3 regions of the Pseudoalteromonas sp. TB25 genome follow, and region 2 is predicted to be linked to each of the others. Evidence: predicted binding sites of a transcription regulator. Region 2 holds the regulator's gene; each other region holds the start of a gene.
What was found. Region 2 encodes FliA, which starts transcription of late flagellar genes. Its sites were predicted from a motif close to CTAAAGNTNNNNNNNNNNNNGCCGATA; they were not measured.

Region 1 (9,133 bases), on a different contig from region 2:
TTAATGTGCTCTTCCATTTTACTGGCAAGTTGCTTTACCGGAGGCACACCTGAGAGTAACTTTTTACTGCCTTCACGAATGTTAGTATAAAAGCTACCTGATAAAATTCGGGCAAAGTGATTTGTTAATGCGCCAACATTTTCTGAAATCGACATTTCGTTATCATTTAAAATAATAAGCATGTCTGATTTTACATCGCCTAAATGATTCATCGCTTCAAATGCCATGCCTGCGGTGATAGCTCCGTCACCAATAATGGCTACAGATTTTCGACCTTTGCCTTCTTTTTGGGCGGCAATAGACATACCTAAGGCAGCTGAAATAGAGGTGCTTGAATGACCTACGCTAAACGTATCGTATTGGCTTTCATCGCGAAAAGGAAAAGGGTGCAAACCGTCTTTTTGGCGAATAGTGTGCATTTGGTCGCGACGACCTGTAAGGATTTTATGTGGATAAGCTTGGTGACCCACATCCCAAACTAGGCGATCGTCTGGAGTGTTATAAACATAATGTAGCGCAACGGTTAGTTCAACCGTCCCTAAACCAGACGCTAGATGACCGCTACTTTGCGATACTGAGTTGAGTAAATAATCGCGCAGCTCATTGCTAAATGCAGGGAGTTTGTCTTGCGCTAAGTCACGCAATTGGGCTGGCTCGTCAACCAAATTAAGTAATGGATACTTGCTACTATCAAGTGTCATGGTTTTATATATATCCTTCGCTAACATTAATTCATTCAAAGCTTTTACGAATAATTAATGTTGAGTAATAATGTCAGTGCTAATTGCAATACGTATGAGCAAAAATTAGTGGTCACGCTCAATTAGGTAATTTGCTAGCGACGCAAGAAGTGTTGTGTCAGCATCTATATTTGCCAACGCTTCATGGGCTTGTTGTATTAAATTTTGCGCCTTTTCTTTAGCGCCTAGCATACCTAATAACGCCGGATATGTCGCTTTATTCGCGGCAATATCGGAGCCTTGTGGTTTACCTAAAGTAACCGTATCGCCTTCAACATCTAAAATGTCGTCGTGTACTTGAAACGCCAGCCCTATAGCATACCCAAAAATGCTTAAATTTTCTAAGGTTTGTTGATCTGCCTTTTCACTGCACAGTGCACCAAGTGTAATTGCACAATTAATTAAAGCTCCGGTTTTTAGCTTATGTATTCGCTCAAGCTCTTGTACGGTAATTACTTTATCTGTTGCTGCTATGTCAAGACCTTGTCCGCCTACCATGCCCTCAAGGCCTGATGCGTTGGCAAGCGTAGCAATCATTTTTACTTGTGTTTGCGACGAGCATGTAAATTTGTGATTCGCAATAAGCTCAAAGGCGAGTGTTTGTAGGGCATCACCGGCTAAAATTGCATTTGCCTCGCCAAATTCTATATGGCAAGTAGGGCGGCCACGGCGTAAGTCGTCATCGTCCATAGCGGGCAAATCATCATGAACTAGCGAATAGCTATGGATACACTCAATTGCAGCTGCAAGTACATGTAAGTCTTGCTGGTTTGCACCGAGCATTTTACCTGTGGCATAAACTAAAAATGGACGTAATCTTTTACCGCCATTAAATAATCCATACTGGGTGGCGTTCTTGACTGTTTCTTCAGTATCGAGAGGCTGTTTAAAATGCTGTTGTAAGGTCGCTACTACATCTTTTTGAGCACGTTCGATATAATTATTTATGCTCACAGCTATTCCATATCATTATCAAAATTCGTAAGAACTGACTTTTCGCCATTCCCCATCAAAATTGATACTTTTTGTTCTGCTTGCTGTAATTTACCTGATGAAGCACTTGCTAATGCAATTCCACGCTCAAATTGCTTTAACGATTGCTCAAGCGATAAGTCACCTTGTTCCATGTCACTAACGATTGTAGATAATTCTTCTAGTGCTTGTTCGAAACTTAAGTTTTCAGGTTTTTTAGTCGCCATCTTTATTTCAGCTTACATAATAAATTTAGGGGTCAATTTTAGGGGGAATGCTAAACTAGGTCAAAGGATGATATTGGTTTTTTACCTTTATAACGTTAAATTATATTTCAAGTGTATTAATAAAGCCTTAATAGCGGTCTGTAAGTTTAATAAATCAATTGATAATTAGGTAGCCCTTATATCTTGATCTAAAATAGTGCTAAAGGCTGCTTTTTATGTTTATTTATAAAAATGGCTTAAGCAATTCAATATGTTGCCGATAAGCAGTTAATAATAAAAGTTTATGATAAGGCCATTAAGCATGAAACTTCTGGAGGAAATGTGGATTTAGCAACCATAATCGGGATCCTAGGCGCAATTGGCTTAATTGTCATGTCTATGTTTATGAGTAGTAGCGGTGAAATGGCTATGTTTGCCGATGCTCCTTCTAGTGTAATTGTATTTGGTGGTTCACTTTTCATTGTTTTATCAAATTTCACCATGTCGCAGTTTTTGGGTATAGGTAAAGTTGTTGCTAAAGCGTTTATGTTTAAAATTGAAACGCCAGAAGAGCTTATTGAAAAAGCAGTAGAACTTGCTGATTCAGCTCGTAAAGGGGGGTTTTTAGCACTCGAAGAAGCTGAAATCCCAAATCCATTTATGCGCAAAGGCGTCGACATGCTTGTTGATGGCCATGACGCAGATGTTGTTCGCGCCACACTTCAAAAAGATATCTCTTTAACCACTACTCGACATGAAATGGGCGCAGGCTTATTTAAGTCATTAGCCGATATTGCACCAGCAATGGGAATGATTGGTACTCTAATTGGCTTAGTTGCAATGTTATCTAACATGGATGACCCAAAAGCAATTGGCCCGGCAATGGCGGTAGCGCTTTTAACAACTTTATATGGTGCGTTTTTAGCCAATGTTGTGGCAATTCCTATTCAGGTAAAACTTGAACTACGTAAAGACGAAGAGGCTATGAATCAGCGTTTAATTTTAGATGCTATTTTAGGTATACAAGATGGCCAAAATCCAAAAGTAATCGAAGGTATTTTGAAAAATTACTTAGCTGAATCTAAACGCAAAGTAGATACCGAGGAGTAATTATGTCTGATCAAGAGTGCAAATGCCCACCACCAGGCCTACCAGCATGGATGGGAACATTTGCCGATTTAATGTCACTGTTAATGTGCTTTTTTGTACTCTTGCTTGCGTTTTCAGAAATGGATGTACTTAAGTTTAAACAAATTGCGGGCTCTATGAAGTTTGCTTTTGGTGTGCAGAATAAAATTGAAGTAAAAGATATCCCTAAAGGTACCTCTGTTATTGCTATGGAGTTTACCCCAGGCAAACCAGAACCCACTCCAATAGAAACTATTCAACAACAAACAGTAGAAATGACTCAACAAATGTTAGAGTTTCAGGCTGGAGATGAAAGCTCAGCTGGTGGCAGGCAAGAACAACGCGGGGACAAACGTGGTGGCGAATCTCGTAGTACTTCTCAAGAGCAATCGTCAGAGCAAGCAACTTCAGCGGCCGATCAGGAACAAACTAACGAGCTCGTTAAAAAAATCGCGCAGCAGCTTGAAAAGCAAATAATAGATGGTGCAATTGAGCTTGAATCTTTAGGGCAGCAAATAATTATTCGTATTAGAGAGAATGGTTCATTTCCTTCGGGTAGTGCATTTTTACAACCTAAGTTTAAACCCATAATTCAAGATATTGGTGTACTGTTAAAAGATGTACCTGGCGAAATAACTGTATCTGGCCATACCGACGATTTTCAGGTATCGAATGAGCTATATATTAATAATTGGGACTTATCGTCAAAGCGAGCTGTAGCTGTAGCAAGCGAGCTGCAAACGGTGCAAGGGTTTGATAAAAACCGCATGATGGTAGTGGGGCGAGCTGATACTCGTCCACTTGTTCCAAACGATTCAAATGAAGATCGCCGAAGAAACCGTCGAGTAGAAATATCAATCCTGCAAGGTAAGGCTAAAGAGTCTGCTCCTATTGATGTGCGCTAAGTTATTGCTTGTGTTATATTTCACTATGTTTGTTTTTATTTAAGGTACTTAATTGCCTTAAGTATCTTGGCAATTTCGTCATTTTAGCTTACAGTACATTTCCTTAACATATGTAATGGAGTGCCTGTGAAAATAATCAATAAATATTGCGACATGCCGGGTAATGGTGATGGTACTGATGACGATAAAAAAACAAAATAGGGCAGAGTATTTTGCCTGAATGGTTTTTATATGTTGTTAGTATTTTAAGCAAAAGCTGGGTTTTAATGCTAAGTCCGGCTATTTTTATATTTTTTGTATTTAAAGATCGCCTAGCCTTTCGATTTGTATTACTTACCGCAGCTTTTTTCCTCTTTGGTAACCTAACTGCTTCAAGCCTACGAGCGTTTGATGACATTTATATTTATCGTTATTTAGTTTGGGCGATCACAGATATTACTTGGATGGCACTTATAGCTTACTGGGGTATAAAGGATAAAGTTTATTTATGGCAATGTGTTATTGGGCAACTAGTTGTTATTGGCGCACCTATATTACAACTATTCCGATTAGTTGACCGCCATTTGTGGGATTTAGCTTACAGTACCGTTATTTATCAGACCCTAATGCCATTTATCAATATTGCCACGGTGGTTGTATGCTATTTACCTTTAATTATCCTTTTCACTAAGCAAGGTAGTGTAAAGTCAAAAATAGAAAACTCCCCACCTTCAAAATAGCTGTGCTAAACTACTGTTTATATGAACAGTGAGTGAGCGACTCCCATGAAACTCTACATTGCAGAAAAACCTTCACTAGGACGCGCTATTGCTGATGCGTTACCAAAACCACATAAAAAACACGATGGCTATATAGAAGTCGCTAACGGAGATTGTGTCTCGTGGTGTATAGGGCATTTACTAGAACAAGCAGAGCCCGATGATTACGATGAGCGCTTTAAAAAGTGGCAGTTTGATCACTTACCTATAATACCTGAGCAGTGGAAGTTAAAAGCCAAAACCAAAACTCGCAAACAGCTCACTGTTTTAAAAAAATTAATTAAACAAGCCTCGCAACTTATTCACGCTGGCGATCCAGACCGTGAAGGCCAGCTTCTGGTCGACCAAGTAATAGAAGAAGCTAAAATAAGTCAGGCTAAAAAGCAGAGTACGCAACGTTTACTCATTAGTGATTTAAACTTATCGGCGGTAAAGAAATCATTGGGCGCAATGCGTTCTAATCGAGATTTTATTCCGTTAAGTGTATCTGCTTTAGCGCGCTCTCGTGCTGATTGGCTATTTGGTATGAATTTAACACGTGCATACACACTAGCTGGGCAAAAAGCAGGGTTTGGTAATGTGCTTTCGGTAGGGCGAGTGCAAACCCCTATTTTAGGTCTTGTTGTTAATAGAGATAACGAAATAGCGAACTTTGTATCTAAGCCTTTTTACGATGTATTGGCGCATTTGCTTACTCCAGATAATCAACCATTCATAGCTAAGTGGGTTCCAAGCAAAGCATGTGAGCCACATCAAGATGAAGAAGGGCGAATACTTAACAAAGCTCTTGCAGAAAATGTTGCTTCACGTATTACAAAGCAAAGTGCTGAGCTTACTTTACTCGACCAAAAACAAAAAAAGCAAAGTGCTCCATTACCTTATAATTTATCTGCTCTGCAAATAGATGCTGCTAAAGCATTTGGTATGCCAGCTCAAAAAGTATTGGATATTTGCCAAATACTTTACGAACGTCATAAACTAATTACTTACCCACGCTCAGATAATCGTTATTTACCTAAAGATCACCATCAAGAAGCATCTGCTATTTTAAAGGCAATAAGTGCAAATGGGGGGCAAAGCAGTGAATTAGTAAACGGGGCAGATGTAAAAAAGCGTAGTAAATGTTTTAACGATTCAAAAGTAGCTGCCCATCATGCCATTGTGCCTACGGCTAAGCAGTTAAAGTCAGCGAGTTTGAGCGGTGACGAAGTAAAAGTATATCAATTAATAAGCCGTCATTACTTAATTCAGTTTTATCCCGACTATATATATAACGAAACTAAAGCTGAGGTAATTATTGCTGGTGGGCTTTTTAAGGCAAATGCAAAGCAAGATGTAAGCTTGGGTTTTAAGGTGTTAATGGGTAAATCTGAATTAAAAGATGAAGCCTCGCTACCTCCTTTAACAAAAGGTATGCCTCTTTTTTGTGATAAAGGCGAAGTAGTCGAAAAGCATACATCACCCCCAGCTTATTTTACCGATGCTACATTATTGGCTGCGATGACGGGCATTAGCCGTTATGTTAAAGATCCACAAATTAAAAAAGTATTAAAAGACACTGATGGTTTAGGTACGGAGGCAACACGTGCGGGAATAATCGAGTTGCTATTTAAGCGGCGTTTTTTAAAACGTGAAGGTAAGTCAATTAGAGCGACCGAAACGGGACTTGCTCTTATTAGCGTATTACCACAAGGTTTAGCGAGTCCTGATTTAACCGCAAAGTGGGAGTCGAGCTTAGGTGATATTGCACAGCAGGCAATGAGTTATCAGCAATTTTTACAGCCTTTACTTGCTGACCTAAATGGGTTTGTTCAATTAGCAGCAAACTGCGATAGCAATGCATTTGCGAAGTTACCAAAAACCTCACCTAAAAAACGTTTTGCTAAACGAGGTGGAAAAGCGACCTTTAAAAAGTCGAGTTATAAAAAAAGCTCTGTTGCTAGTTAGCAACAGAGCTTTTTTATTAAACGATATTACTCAACCTGAACTCTGTTTGAGATAGATTTATTATCCAGAATTCAGGTTACTTATTAAATAAAGCAACAGCAGCGTTACTCATTGCTTTTATTCCAGTAGGAATAGCAACTTTATAATCTGGTGTAAATTTACTAGAGTGTAGAGAAGGGAGTACCTCACCTGTTTTTATTGAATCTGCATATTGTGCTTGGTTTACGCCTCCTAGCCAAAAGAGGGTGATAGGGATATTTTCATCGGTGCGCCCGTATAGGCCAAAATCTTCACCCGCCATTACAGCTTGTGTTTCAAGTACATTAGTATCGCCAATTGCGCTGGCAATAGAGTTTCTAACAATGTCTGTTTGTGCAGGGTTATTATAAGTAGATGGAATCGATTCATCTTCATGTACATATATTACAGGGTAGTTAGATTCATTTAAGCCAGCACTTTGTGCAATACCTGCGGTGATTCGTTTTATTGCTGCTATTTGAGCGCTTCTTACATCGGGGTTATAGCTTCTAAGAGTGAGTTGTAGTTTTACTTCATCCGAAATCACATTATGTTTTGAGCCACCATGAATAGACCCCACTGTAATCACAGAAGGCTCAAGCGGTGAAAGCTCTCGGCTTGTGATTGTTTGCAAAGCAAGTACAGTGCGTGCAGCTATAACCACTGGGTCTATAGTTGTATGAGGGTAAGCACCATGACCACCTTTACCTTTAATTGTAATATCGACAGAATCTACACTTGCCATCGTGTATTCATTTTTCATTGATACCTTACCAGCGGGGACGCTAGCGCTTACATGTAAAGCAATTATATGATCAGGTTTTGCATATTTACTAAATAGTCCTTCGCTTAACATCGCTTTAGCACCCCCACCTACTTCTTCTGCAGGCTGTGCAACCATCATTAATGTACCTTGCCACTGTTTTTTATGAGCAATTAACTGCTCTGCAGTTCCAATAAAAGAGCTCATGTGGATATCGTGGCCACAGCCGTGCATTACACCTACTTTTGCACCGTGCTCGTCTATTACTTTGACTTTTGAGGCATAGGATTTTCCTGTTTGCTCAATAATAGGTAAGCCATCAGTATCAGTGCGGATCATTACTGTCGGCCCCTCACCATTTTTATAAATACCAACTACTCCAAAGCCACCTACATTACTTGTTACTTTAAAACCCAGCTGAGTTAATCTATCTGCTATCTTTTTACCTGTTTTTTGTTCGTGATAAGAAAGCTCTGGGGATTGGTGTAAGTCGAGGTAAAACTTTTCAATAGCTGGCATGGCTTTGCTTAAATTCAAATCGAGTCCATTTGCTTGTACTAATGGGCTTGCTAATAAAAGTATTGCACTTAGGTAAGTTAATTTCATATTTTCCCTTATTGTTGAATATGTATACCGAGTGATTTAGGTATATGACTTGTAATTATTATGTTCACCACCATATAAAAACCTAAATAGACGAATATGGCAATCAATTCAATGAGCAACATAGTTAGTATTAATGCGCAAAACCTTCAACAAGTACTCGGTGAAACATCACAACAAAAATTGGTGTTGCTTAACTTTTTCTCTCCTCAAAGTCCTGACTGCATTGGACAGGCTGCAATTTTAGATAAAGTAGCAGCAGAATATGCAAGCTATATAGTAGTGGCAAACTTAGATTGCGATGCAGAACAAGCACTCGCTTCTCAACTTGCGCAACAAGTTGGTCTGCAAACACTGCCTACGCTTGTATTATTAAAAGACTCCGCACCAGTAGATTTACTTGCAGGTGTTCAAAGCGAAGCGCAAATACGCGAAGCCCTAGCAAAGCATTTACCTGCGCAACAAGACTTACTGTTAGAACAAGCAAAGCAAGCGTTATTAAAGTCAGATTTAAATGCTGCATTTAATTATGCAAAGCAAGCTTATGAAATAGACAGCGGTAATGCACGTATCAAGTTAGTGCTAGCAGACATATGTATTCAAATTCACAAGGTAGATGAAGCGCAAGCGCTTATAAATACAATAGATGCACAAGAGCAAGATGCTTACTTTAATAATATAAAAGCAAAATGCGAAGCCGCGCTTGAAGCAAAAGATTCACCAGAGATTAAAGAAAAGCAACAACAAGTAGAAAAGTATCCAAATGACTTAGAATTAAAAGAAGAGCTCAGTATTTTACTTAATGAAGCAGGCAGAAAAGAAGAAGCATTGGATGTACTGTTTACAGTTCTACAAAAAGATCTGAACTTCAACGAAGCAAAACCAAGCTTTTTAGCCATTATTGCCTCTTTACCTGATGGCGACGCACTCGCAGCTAAGTATCGTCGCAAGTTATATAGTATTTTATACTAGGGTCTGTTGCTCTTTGCGGATTAAAATTTGTTCAAACTAGGGGGTGTTTAATCGCGGCGCGAGATTTGTAACCTAGTGGGCTAAGTAAAAACCGAGTAACAAAGAGTAAATAGCCCCTAGG
Region 2 (4,134 bases):
AGGTTTTGATGATTTAGACCGCGACTTTGATGATTTAGATAGCCCAGTAACCACTCGCCAACAAGCACCTAATAATGAAAGCGAAGAAATGACAACAATGCGTGAAGAAATGAACGCAATCCGTCAATTATTAGAACACCAAGTATCAGGCTTGATGCAGCAAGATATGGCGCGTCGCGATCCAACACGCGCTTGTATGGTTGACCGTTTAGTCGGTATGGGTATCGATAAAGAAGTAGCACAGCAAATGGCATGTTTTGTACCTGATGATGTGTCTCGTAAGCAAGGTTGGAAAGCATTGTTAACTATGGTCGAAGATCAAATGCAAACAACCAATAATGAAATACTTCGCCAAGGTGGTGTATATGCGTTAGTGGGTCCAACAGGTGTGGGTAAAACAACGACTGTTGCTAAGCTTGCAGCTCTAGGCGCACAAAAATATGGTGCCGATAAAGTGGCGTTAATAACCACTGATACATACAGAATTGGTGCTTATGAACAACTTGCAACATATGGTCGTATTATTGGTTGTGGTGTTAAGCAAGTTAAAGATGCTAATGAATTAGCTGAAGTTTTATATCATTTACGAAATAAACGTCTAGTATTAATTGACACAGCAGGTATGAGCCAGCGAGATTTACGTTTAACTGAGCAATTAAACACGTTAATGCGTAACCAACGTGTAGATATTCGCAGCTACTTAGTACTTAGCGCGACAGCACAAATTAATGTATTGCAAGAAACTGTACGTCACTTTAAAAAAGTACAGTTAAGTGGCTGTATTTTCACTAAGTTAGACGAATCATTAAGTTTGGGTGAGATTATTAGTATTGCGATTCAAAATCGCCTTCCAATAGGGTATCTTACTAATGGTCAACGAGTACCAGAGGATATTCGTGTTGCAAATGCTGAGAAACTAGTTAAAAAGGCTGAGCAATTATATTTAAAAAGAACAAAAGAACAACATTCAAGGCACCAAGCAGTGGCGCCAAGCACAGTAGGGATGTATGATTAACACAGTATTAGATCAAGCAAGCGGCCTGCGCAAAATGAGTCAAAACAATAACAACGGCGTAAAAGTTATCGCTGTAACCGGTGGTAAAGGTGGAGTAGGGAAAACAAATGTTTCTCTAAATACAGCTATTGCACTTGGGCAGCAAGGTAATCGAGTATTAGTGCTGGATGCTGACTTGGGTTTAGCAAACTGTGATGTGATGCTTGGTTTACGTGTAGAGCGTAACTTGTCACATGTCTTGTCTGGTGAATGTGAGCTTGAAGAAATTTTAGTTGAAGGCCCTGCAGGAATTAAAATTGTACCCGCTACATCGGGTTCGCAAAGTATGGTTGAATTATCACCATCTGAGCATGCTGGGCTAATTCGTGCGTTTAGCGAATTGAATACCGAATTTGATATTTTAATTGTAGATACAGCTGCTGGTATTTCAGACATGGTACTGAGCTTCTCGCGTGCAGCGCAAGATGTAATGGTTGTTGTATGCGATGAGCCGACATCAATCACCGACGCTTACGCACTTATTAAAGTATTAAGTCGTGAACACGGCGTTTATAAATTTAAAATTGTTGCCAATATGGTGCGCAGTATGCGTGAAGGCACTGAATTGTTTGCAAAGCTATCTAAAGTTACCGACCGCTTTTTAGATGTATCAATGGAGCTAGTAGCAACGGTTCCTTATGATGAAAATATGCGCAAAGCAACACGTCGTCAAAAAGTAATAGTAGAGCTCTTTCCAAATTCGCCAGCCGCTCTTGCGTTTAAAACGCTGGCAACAAAAGCAGTTAAATGGCCAATACCCAACCAACCATCTGGGCATTTAGAGTTTTTCATTGAGAAACTAGTAAACGGTTAATTATGACAACACTGGTGAATAGAGCTATGGGATATCAATCAACACAAAATTTAAATGTGATTGTTGAGAAGCATGCATCACTTGTTAAAAAAGTGGCATGTCATCTAATTGCTCGATTACCACCTAGCGTTCAACTTGATGATTTAATTCAATCAGGAATGATAGGTTTAATAGAAGCTTCGAAAAACTTTGATGCAACAAAAGGCGCAAGCTTTGAAACTTTTGCAGGTATTCGTATTCGCGGTGCTATGCTTGACGAAATGCGCCGTGGTGATTGGGCTCCTCGTTCAGTTCACCGTAAAAACAGGCAAGTTGCAGAAGCAATTACTGAGCTCGAAAGTAGTCTGAACCGCGAACCAACGGACATAGAAGTTGCTGAAAAACTTGAAATTTCGCTCAATGAGTACCATCATATTTTAAATGATGCGAATACGAGCAAAATATTAGGCATTGAAGACCTTGGTGTAGATGAGGATGTTATTACTCCTGTAGGCCAAGATTTAGCACAAGATAAACCTTTTAATAATGTTAAAAATGATAGGTTTAATGAGTCTTTGCTAAGTGCAATTAAGTCATTACCAGAGCGTGATGCAATGGTGCTTTCTTTGTACTACAACGATGAAATGAATTTAAAAGAAATAGGACATATACTCGATGTAAGTGAATCGCGTGTAAGTCAGATACATGGTCAGGCGATGATTAAGCTTAAAGCTAAAATCAATGACTGGATAAATTAGTAGTAAGTAAACAAAGGTTAATACCTCACTGGGGGATGTTTTGGATAAAAACATGAAAATTCTTGTAGTTGATGATTTTTCAACGATGAGACGCATTATAAAAAACCTGTTACGTGACTTAGGTTTCACTAACGTTCAAGAAGCTGATGATGGGTCTACAGCTTTGCCTATGTTGCAAAATCAAGTGTTTGATTTTGTAGTTACGGATTGGAATATGCCTGGAATGCAGGGTATTGATCTTTTAAGAGCAATACGTGCAGACGATAAGTTAAAACATATCCCTGTATTAATGGTAACGGCAGAGGCTAAAAAAGAACAAATAATAGCTGCAGCGCAAGCTGGTGTTAATGGTTATATTGTTAAGCCATTTACGGCTGGAACATTAAAAACTAAATTAGAAAAAGTATTTGAACGCTTAGGCTAATGATGGGGGAGAGGCTTATGCCAGCACCAGCTGCGCCTCAAATAACGTTAGAACAAGCTCGTCAGCTCGTTGTTTTTTTAGAAAATGATGAGCAAGACAAAGCAAATCAGTTGATTTTAGAGGCTGCATCTAAAGAGCAGTCTGAATTATTTGCTGAAGTTGGAAAGTTGACTCGTCAACTGCACGAAGCCCTTAAAAGTTTTGAGCTTGATACTCGCTTAACTGATATAACGACAGATGCGATTCCAGATGCTAAAAAGCGGCTTAATTATGTTATAGAAATGACAGAAAATGCGGCTAATAAAACAATGGATGCAGTGGAGGCCAGTTTACCTATAGCCCAACAGTTAGCGGACGAAATATCTCATATCAAACCGACATGGGATCGTTTAATGAGCCGCGAGATTGAGCTTGGTGAGTTTAAGCAACTTTGCCATAGCATCGATAAGTTTATGAACAACTCTCATCATAAGACTGATGAGCTTCAAAACTTAATGACAAATGTATTAATGGCTCAAGACTATCAAGACTTAACAGGTCAAGTTATTCGCCGTGTTATCGAACTTGTTAGGGAAGTAGAAGAAAGTTTACTTCATCTTTTAACTGCGTTTGCTGAACAAGACGACACTAACAGCACCGCGAATAAAGTAGAACAACAAAAAATAAAAGAACCAGTTGCCACACAAACTTTAGCAGGTCCTGAAGGCCCTATTATTGATAAAGAATCGCGTAATGATGTTGTATCTGATCAAGATGAAGTTGATGATCTTTTATCAAGTTTGGGCTTCTAAGAGGAGAGTAACTGCATGTTTGAAGTCGATGAAGATATTTTACAAGACTTTCTTGTAGAGGCTGGAGAAATCCTAGAGCTTTTATCTGAACAGTTAGTTGAGCTGGAAAATAATCCAGAAGATACCGAGTTACTAAACGCTATATTTAGAGGTTTTCACACTGTAAAAGGTGGTGCAGGCTTTTTAGCTATGACAGAACTTGTTGATGCTTGTCACGGTGCTGAAAACGTATTTGATTTACTACGTCAAGGCGTGCGAACAGTCAACTCAGAGTTAATGGATGTTATTTTACAAGCACTAGACACCATTAATGA
Region 3 (9,133 bases), on a different contig from region 2:
ATATTAGTAAAATGCAGCCCAGTAGTGATTCTCTTCGTTTAACGCTCGACTCAGTAGAGTTTAATCAGTTAATAGAATGGCTAGATGAGCTAGTAAACCAGCATGGTTTAAAAATTGAAAATTTAGATTTAAGTCGCGATGATAAATCAGGCTATGTGCGCGTAAGCCGTTTAGTATTAGAGAATTAATTAATGAAAAAAATAATAACGTTATCGGCTGTCTTTTTAATTAGTTTTATTGTGTTTTATATTATTAAATTACCAGCACATATTGCACTAGATATAGCAAAGCCGTATTTTCCAAAGCAATTAGAAGTAGGCCAAACTGTAGGCACTGTTTGGCAAGGTCAAATGATGCAAGTTCGTTTTGATGGTGAACAGTTAAATAATGTGCGCTGGGATATTGCAGGCTGGAAATTATTTACGGGCAAACTAAATGCGAACATAAAATTTGGTAACCCACGAGAACGCAGTGATATTTCGGGTTACGCAGATGTAAGTTATGGGTTTTTTAATAAAAAAGTAATAGTGACTGATGCCCTAGTACGCTCCACTGTAGAGCGTGCAATGCAACGTGTGCAACTTCCTCTGCCTGTTACCGCTAAAGGGCGTGTGATTTTAGAACTTGATGAATACAGCTCAGGCGCACCTTATTGTGATTCACTAAAAGGTGAAATAGCGAGCCCTAATATTGATGTTCAAGGTTTAAATGGATGGTTTAATATTGGACCTCTAGCTGGTAAGTTAAGCTGTAAGTCGGGTGATGTTGCTATATTAATTGACCCAGATAATACGCTTGGCCTTGAGGCAGATGCTACACTCAAAGCTAATTTCGACTTTAGAGTGGCAGGTTATGTAAAACCAGATGCCAGCTTACCTAAAGATGTACATGATGCGGTTAAGTTTTTAGGCCGACCAGATAACCAAGGTCGCTACCCGCTCAACTTTTAATGTTTTAATATAAAGAGTTTTAATGCAAATACCCCAATTTACTGAGTTGCACGCAAAGCAGCTCAGCTCATTTTTAAATACCCAATCTCAAGCAATGACCCTTGTACAAAGCCAAGGCTATTTATTTGGTGTAATTTGTTCGCCTAACCCATTAGATGTACATGAGTGGCTTGAGCAGATATTGCCAAACACAGCTAATGATTTAGATGAAGAAATGCTTTTTTTGTTTATGGCGCTTTATCACAAAATTAGTGAGCAGGTGTTCGAAACTGGATATAAATTACCAGACACATTTGATGCTGAATTTTGTAAGTCGTGGAGTAAAGGCTTCTTAGTTGCAACGAAAGCTTATGCAGAACCTTTGTTAAATGCACCGCAATTAGACGTTGATTTTAAACAAGCACTAGAAAGTGCGTTAAGCACACTAAGCTTTTTTGCACTCGACCAACTAGCAATAGCTCAGATTGCCAAACAAAATAACATGACAATAGAAGCTTTGTGTCAGTATCAGTATGAATCTATGGGTGACTTTGCATTAGGGTTTGCTGAACTAATTGAAGTGGTCGCAATTAATAGCGGCTTGATAACCGACGAGAGTTGGGAAGAGTAATTATTAATACTAGGCGCTTAGTTTAATCTAAGTGCCTAGCTCTAATATAATATCCGTACAGCCTTGTTTGCACTTTACTATGCCTTTACCAGGCTCGCTGGTGGCTAAATCAAGTGTTAAAACCCCATTACACTTCTCACACTTTAATGTTTTGCCTTGCGCTAATTGCTTGAGCATATTGCGCTGCTTATGAAATGAGTCGCTTGCTTTTTTATTTAATCCTGAAAAATCCACTACTTTGCTCGCTTTTGCTCTAATGCTTCAGTCACTATTTTACATACCGTATTTAAACGGTCGTCATAAAAATAAAGGTTTAAGTCACGCTCACGACAATAGCGTAGGTGAAATAACTGAACAGAGTCATCTGTTGTAAACGTTTTTTCTACATACTCACCTTCAGATTCAGATAGTTTAAGTTGACTGCTGATCCTATTTTTCGCCATATTTGCAGCGGGGCTTCTGTTGACCTTGCTTGCATCACTTAAAAAGCCAATGCCTTCACCTAGTAACCTTTCGCGAGGTTCTTTTATAAGTGGGTGATCGATTGTAAAAAAGGCAAGGATCACAACTACCAAAATAATAAATTTTTTCATGGATACGTAAACCTTGATCTAAGTAGGGTTGAATTACCATGCAGTGTAATAAACTGCATTTTAAAAGCAAGTAACTGGGATGAATAAATTATTAGCAATCTATGCCAGTAATTTTAACCAACATTGTTATAATGGTTAACAGCAGTCAGATATTTCTGAAATATCTGAAAGTATTCGAGAAGGCAATTTATTAAAGTAAATATGCCTAGCAAGTAACTTGCTAACTTTAAGTATAGAGTACTTGAGTATTGCTGGATTTTTATTTCCAAGCGGCGTTGAGGAACTTCGATGGACAAGCAAATTAAAGTAAAGAATATCCCTGTAGAGGTGAAAATCCAAAAACCGGATTTAAGCCGTCAAGATGATAGGTTCAATCCCCGAAATCGTATTTATGTGCGTGCTGTAAAAGGCCTACATCAATTACTTAGACAGCGCATTGGCTTTTTAGGCCTGCTTGCGTTTATGTTACTACCTTGGATTAATTTTAATGGCCAGCAAGCTGTGCTGTTTGATCTAATTGGTCAAAAATACAATATTTTTGGTTTAACGCTATGGCCTCAAGATTTTACTATATTAGCGTTTATCTTTATGTTGGCAGCATTTGCGTTGTTTTTAGTGACCACCTTCTATGGACGGGTGTGGTGTGGCTATACATGTCCGCAAACTGTTTGGACTTTTATTTTTATTTGGTTCGAAGAAAAGCTTGAAGGCACGGCTAATCAACGTAAAAAACTCGATCAACGACCCATGAATTTTGATAAGTTTTGGCGTAAGACGGCAAAGCATACTAGTTGGGTATTGTTTTCGTTGTATACCGCAATTTCTTTTGTGGGTTATTTTACGCCAATAAGGGAGTTACTCCCTGACTTTGTAACGTTTGATGTAGGCGGTTATGCACTAGTCAGTATTATTTTCTTTGCAGCGTGTACTTATGGTAATGCCGGTTGGATGCGAGAAATTATGTGTTTACACATCTGTCCTTACTCTCGTTTTCAATCAGCTATGTTTGATAAAGACACATACACCGTAACGTACGACGAAAGCCGAGGTGAAAGCCGTGGTCCTCGTTCACGTAAAGTAGATCATAAAGATTTAGAACTAGGCGACTGTATAGACTGTAACTTGTGCGTTCAAGTGTGCCCAACAGGTATTGATATTAGAAATGGGCTACAAGCTGAGTGTATCAACTGTGGTGCATGTATTGATGCGTGTGATGGCGTAATGGATAAAATGGAATACCCGCGTGGGCTTATTTCATATACGACAGAGCGAAATCTCGAAACCCCAGAAAATAAAACAAATCCACTGCGAGCTAAAATTATTGGTTACACGGTCATACTTGTTGTGCTTACGGGAGCGCTTGTCGCTAATATAGCACTGCGTAAAACAATGGACTTTGATATTATTCGTGACCGAAACCAATTATATCGTGTCGATTTTGATGGTTTAGTAGAGAACACCTATACATTAAAGGTAATTAATAAAGCGCAGTACGAGCAAACCTTTAATATTAAAGTACAAGGGTTAGATAACTTTAAGTATATTGGTAAGCAGTCATTTACTGTGCAGGCAGGGGAATCTCATAACGTACCATTGTCACTTGTAATGGACCCTTATGATTTGAAGGCGCCGATGACTGAGTTTAACTTTGTGCTTTCACCGGTAGATGAGCCGGATGAGACAATATCGCAGTCGAGTAACTTTTTTAAAGCGCGATAATCGCAACTTACCTTAATTAGGTAAGTTGATATAGCAATTAACAAAAGCGGGTATATAACCCGCTTTTATTTTATATAAGAAGAGTATGAGTAAATTTAGTTTTATTGACTTAACACCTGATCTAATACTCGATGCAATAGAAAGCGTAGGTGTATACGCCGAATCTGGTTTATTAGCGCTCAATAGCTATGAAAACAGAGTGTACCAATTTAAAGCGGATGATGGCCTGCGTTACGTAGTGAAGTTTTATCGCCCAGAGCGCTGGAGTAAAGAGCAAATTCAAGAAGAGCATGACTTTGCATTTGAACTAGCGGATGCAGAAGTACCCGTTGTTGCCCCTATTTTATATAATGGGCAAAGCTTGTTTGAACACGAAGGGTATTTGTTTGTGTTGTTTCCAAGTGTAGGCGGGCGTTTATTTGAGGTTGATAATTTAGATCAGCTTGATGTAATGGGGCGATTAATTGGCCGAATGCACCAAGTAGCTAAAACAAAACCTTTTACTTATAGGCCAACAGTTACCTGCGAGGAGTATTTGCATACAGCCAAAGTTCATCTTCAAAAAAGTAACTTAGTGCCCATGGGAATAAATACTGCCTTTTATACTATTTTAGATTTAGTGATAGAGCAGGCGCAAAAACAGTATAAAGATGTGCAAAGTATTCGCTTACATGGTGACTGCCACGTTGGTAATATTTTATGGGCAGGTGATGCGCTAATGTTTGTTGATTTAGATGACAGCCGCCAAGGTCCTGCAATCCAAGATTTATGGATGATGCTCAGTGGCGATAGAGCGACGCAACTGTTACAGTTAGACACCCTTGTAAATGCGTATGAAGAGTTTTGTGATTTTGATCACTCTCAACTCAAATTAATTGAACCGCTGCGAGCAATGCGTATTATCCATTATATGGGATGGGTAGCTAAACGATGGAGTGATCCTGCTTTTGTGCGGAACTTTACATGGTTTGCTGATGACAAATACTGGGAGCAACAAATTTTAGCACTGAAAGAGCAGCTTGCAGCATTGCAAGAAGCACCGTTAAAGTTATTGCCGTAATATTTTATTTAAAGACAAGTACAACGAGATACAAATGCTTAAAAAATTAAAACTGAGTTTATTACTTTTATGTTTACCATTTGCAGCACTTGCTGCACAGTTTGAAGTTGATAATCAATACACTGTTATAGATGTAGACAAAAGCAAGTCACCGCAAGTAACCGAGTTTTTCTCATTTTACTGTCCACATTGCTTTAAGTTTGAACCAGTAGCAAAAGCAATTGAAAAAGGCTTGCCAGAAGGCGCTGAGTTTATTAAAAACCACGTTAACTTTTTAGGTGGCGTGTCGCCACAAGCACAAAGTAATTTAAGCTTTGCCTACTTAATTGCTAAGCAGCATGGTCAGGCGCAAAGCATTAGCGATCAAATTTTTAAAAGTATCCATGTTCAACGTGCACCATTAACTGAAATGAAAGACGTTAAAAAATTACTTGAAGTAAATGGTATTGATAGCGCAACGTTTGATCAAGAGATTGCAAGCATGCCTGTTATTTCAGCTGAGCAAGCAATGCAAAACAAACAGAATAAATATTCAAAATTAGGCGCACTTACAGGTGTACCTACTTTTATTGTTAACGATAAATATAAAATAAACCTCAACACCATCAAAAATCAAAAAGAACTTGATGAGTTAGTAGCGTTTTTATTAGCACTATAAATTTCGGAGTATAATAATGATTAAATTAGTTAAAGCAGGTTTGCTTGCAATATTACTTCCTATGGCAGCAACAAGCTTTGCAGCAACGTATGAAGAAGGCGTGCATTACGACGTAGTTTCTGAGCGTGCAACTAAAAAGCCAGAGGTTAAAGAGTTCTTCTCATTTTACTGCCCTGCATGTAATAACATGGAAGCACTAATTGGTGAGTTTAAGCCTAAGCTTGATAAAAACGTTAAATTTAAAAAGAGCCATGTTGATTTTGTAGGTGTACGTGACCCAGAAAACCAACAGATGATGAGCCAAGCTCTGGCGACAGCTGAAGTGCTTCCACAAAAAGATCAGATTATTTCTGCAATCTTTAATCATATCCATACAAAGCGCGCTAAATTTAATGAGCTTGCAGATGTAAAAGATATATTTGTAGCGCAGGGCGTTGATGGTGATAAGTTTGATAAGCTGTTTAAAAGCTTCTCGGTACGTACGCTGAGCTCTAAAATGAAACGCGATCAAGACTACTTTAAAGAAAAAGGCGCACTTCGTGGCGTACCTACCTTTATTGTAAATGGTAAGTACAAATTAAACCTAGGTCGTGAGTCGGGTATTACTAAACCTGAAGACATTAGCAAATTAATAAATTACTTAGCTAACAAGTAACTTTAGCTAAAACAAAAAAAGCTCCTTAAGGAGCTTTTTTTGTTTTATAAGGATATAGCGATGGAAAAAATATTAGTATCGAGTTGTTTGCTAGGGCAGCCTGTTCGCTACGATGGCAGAGGACACGCAATTTTGCATCCACCGCTTAATTTGTGGCAAAAACAAAATAGGTTAATTGTGTTTTGTCCTGAGGTCGCTGGTGGGCTTCCTACTCCTAGAGCTCCTGCTGAAATAATACAGGGGAGTGTAGTTACTAATTTAGGAGAAGATGTAACAGAACAGTTTCAAACTGGAGCTAATATAGCGCTAGAACTCTGTAAAAAGAATCAAGTTCGTTTTGCTCTACTTAAAGAATCGAGCCCTTCTTGCGGACGAAATACAATATATGATGGAAAGCATCACGGAGTAAAAATCGAAGAGCTAGGTTTAACTACAGCATTATTAATAAAAAATGGTATTCAAGTATTTAGTGAAGAGCAAATACCAGCACTTATAAAAGTACTGGCACTTTAATTTTGGCTGGTTATTTGCGCTGTAAGAAAACACCCGACTCAATGTGATGTGTATATGGGAACTGATCAAATATAGCAAAGCGCTTAACGTTATGCGTACGTGTTAAGTGATCAAGGTCACGCTCAAGAGTTTCAGGGTTGCACGATATATAAATTATGCTTTCGTAGTTAGCTACTAAGTCACACGTTAATTCATCCATGCCCGCGCGTGGTGGATCAACTAATATGGTTTGGCAGTCATAGCTTTTTAAATCAATCCCTTCTAAACGCGAAAAAGTACGCTCGCCATTCATTGCTTGAGTAAACTCTTCACTCGACATACGAATAATATCTAAGTTTTCTACGTTGTTTTTAGCAATGTTGTATTGAGCAGAATGAACAGATGATTTTGATATTTCCGTAGCTAATACTTTATTAAAAGAACCTGCTAATGCAATTGAAAAGTTACCGTTACCACAATACAGTTCTAGTAAATCATTTTTAAGTGGTTTACATAAATCTTGTGCCCACTCCAGCATATTAATATTTACTTTTGCATTAGGCTGAGTAAAGCTATTTTCTACTTGTTGATAAATAAGCTCTTGCCCATTAACTGTTAAACGTTCAGTTACAAAGTCATCACCTAGTACTTCTTTTTGTTTACGAGCACGGCCTATAAAGTCAATTTTGTATTTACTGCTAAGCTTTTCTTTCAGTGCTTTAATTTCACTTAACCATTCATCATCCAGTGGTTTGTGATAAAGCAAGCTTACTAAAATTTCACCGCTTAGCGTTGATAGGTAATCGATTTGAAATAACTTACGGCGTAATATTTCACAAGGCTTAAGATTTTCAATCATCACCTGCATTATTTCACCTACTAGAGGCGCTGCTGGATCAAATGTATCAACACGGATTTTTTCTTTTGTTCGTTGATCAAACATAATGTGAAACAGATCATCACCGTCGTGCCATACTCTAAATTCAGCACGTTGGCGGTAGTTAGTTGGCTCTGAGCTAAATACTTCTAATTGCTCCACACCAAAACGTTGAAACTGCGCACTAATACGCTGCTCTTTTTCACTTAACTGCGCTTGGTACTGTGTGGTATCTATTTTAATAACTGCCATTAACGCTACTACCTTATCTAAGATCTGTTTATCGGCGCTATTGTAGGGAGCGCTGCGTATTTGTCTAGTTTTGGCTAGCATTTATGCTGTTTTATTGAACATTGTACTTTAGTTTTTGTTGTTGTAGCCGATAATAAACTACGCACGCTTAGGAGACGAATCATGAAAATAGGTAATTATGGCTTTACGCCAAACAACAACATCAATAAATTCAATAATAAAGCTGATATACAGCAACCTACAATTACGTCTCCTCAAGATAGCTATCAACAACGAGGCCGAGAGTTGGCCGCAAACGTGCTTGGCGATAAAATGGCTGAGCAGCTTGGATTGCCTATCGCAGAAAAAAAAGCAGATAAACCACTATTTGATTTTGATGAAATAGTAAAAAACGTACTCGATTTTGTAAGTAGTGCTGTTAATAAAGCAAAAGCTAACGGCGCTGATGACGAAAAGCTCAAAGATATGTTAGGCGATGCGCGCAAAGGCGTCCAAATAGGGATAGACGACGCTGTTGATGAACTCAAAGGTACAGGCGTATTTAATGATGACATGGAAGAGGGCATTAATAAGTCCAAAGAGGGAATTTACAATGGGCTGGATAAGTTTGAAGAGTCGTTATTTAACCCACAACCTGCCAGCGTAAATATAAGCCAGGCCCAATACGTCAGTATGACGAGTAATGCAGAGTATAAATTTACTACCGCAGAAGGCGATGAGGTAAGTATTAGCTTTGCTGATGCATTTGAATCTCAATCGGCAAGTGGCTATCAGCAAAATAGTAATAGTGAGTCGTTTGCAAGCTCATCATCGCAATCTCGACAGGTATCATTTTCGATGTCGGTAAATGGTGACTTAAACGAGCAAGAGCAAGAAGCTATTAATGCGATGATGGAAGACTTACAAGATTTAAGTAAAACCTTTTTTGGTGGTGATTTAGATGAAGCATTTGAACAAGCGCAAGAGCTGAGTTTAGACAGCGATCAGCTGGTGGCTTTTTCTATGGATTTACGCCAAACAAAAACAATAGCAACAGTTAAAAGCTATGAAGAATATAAACCAGCACCAGAAAAACAAGTAGCAGAGGGTTTAGCCCCTTTTAATGACGACCTTAAAAATGCTTTTGAAAAAGCGGGTGAGCTTGGATTACAAAATCAGCTAGCTGGCATTCTCCAATGGTTAAATCAAGATCAGGAACAAATAGATAAGTTAGTAGATTATACAAAGTCTATGTTCGAAAACCTTAATCAGTTAAATTCAGCAGCCA

Region 1: the regulator FliA is predicted to act here: its motif matches at 2,175-2,201, upstream of pomA (flagellar motor protein PomA).
Region 3: the regulator FliA is predicted to act here: its motif matches at 7,973-7,999, upstream of L652_RS0101070 (DUF5610 domain-containing protein).

What each region holds. Positions count from the first base shown of each region.
Region 1 is NZ_AUTI01000392.1:605-9,737, reverse strand. Features, by position in the region: gene dxs (1-deoxy-D-xylulose-5-phosphate synthase) at 1-701, opposite strand, end outside; gene ispA ((2E,6E)-farnesyl diphosphate synthase) at 807-1,694, opposite strand; gene L652_RS0117095 (exodeoxyribonuclease VII small subunit) at 1,697-1,939, opposite strand; gene pomA (flagellar motor protein PomA) at 2,261-3,028, shown strand; gene L652_RS0117085 (flagellar motor protein MotB) at 3,031-3,951, shown strand; gene L652_RS0117080 (hypothetical protein) at 4,164-4,670, shown strand; gene L652_RS0117075 (DNA topoisomerase III) at 4,716-6,656, shown strand; gene L652_RS0117070 (amidohydrolase) at 6,733-8,043, opposite strand; gene L652_RS0117065 (tetratricopeptide repeat protein) at 8,155-9,012, shown strand.
Region 2 is NZ_AUTI01000215.1:11,863-15,996, forward strand. Features, by position in the region: partial or broken gene flhF (flagellar biosynthesis protein FlhF) at 1-1,015, shown strand, start outside; gene L652_RS0105710 (MinD/ParA family protein) at 1,008-1,868, shown strand; gene L652_RS0105715 (RNA polymerase sigma factor FliA) at 1,895-2,605, shown strand; gene cheY (chemotaxis response regulator CheY) at 2,646-3,029, shown strand; gene L652_RS0105725 (protein phosphatase CheZ) at 3,047-3,820, shown strand; partial or broken gene L652_RS01000000123320 (chemotaxis protein CheA) at 3,836-4,134, shown strand, end outside.
Region 3 is NZ_AUTI01000056.1:4,697-13,829, forward strand. Features, by position in the region: gene L652_RS0101015 (type II secretion system protein M) at 1-188, shown strand, start outside; gene L652_RS0101020 (type II secretion system protein N) at 192-950, shown strand; gene L652_RS0101025 (UPF0149 family protein) at 973-1,560, shown strand; gene L652_RS0101030 (hypothetical protein) at 1,588-1,794, opposite strand; gene L652_RS0101035 (hypothetical protein) at 1,794-2,153, opposite strand; gene ccoG (cytochrome c oxidase accessory protein CcoG) at 2,442-3,872, shown strand; gene L652_RS0101045 (serine/threonine protein kinase) at 3,958-4,932, shown strand; gene L652_RS0101050 (thiol:disulfide interchange protein DsbA/DsbL) at 4,967-5,590, shown strand; gene L652_RS0101055 (thiol:disulfide interchange protein DsbA/DsbL) at 5,607-6,245, shown strand; gene L652_RS0101060 (DUF523 domain-containing protein) at 6,306-6,758, shown strand; gene trmA (tRNA (uridine(54)-C5)-methyltransferase TrmA) at 6,769-7,866, opposite strand; gene L652_RS0101070 (DUF5610 domain-containing protein) at 8,029-9,133, shown strand, end outside.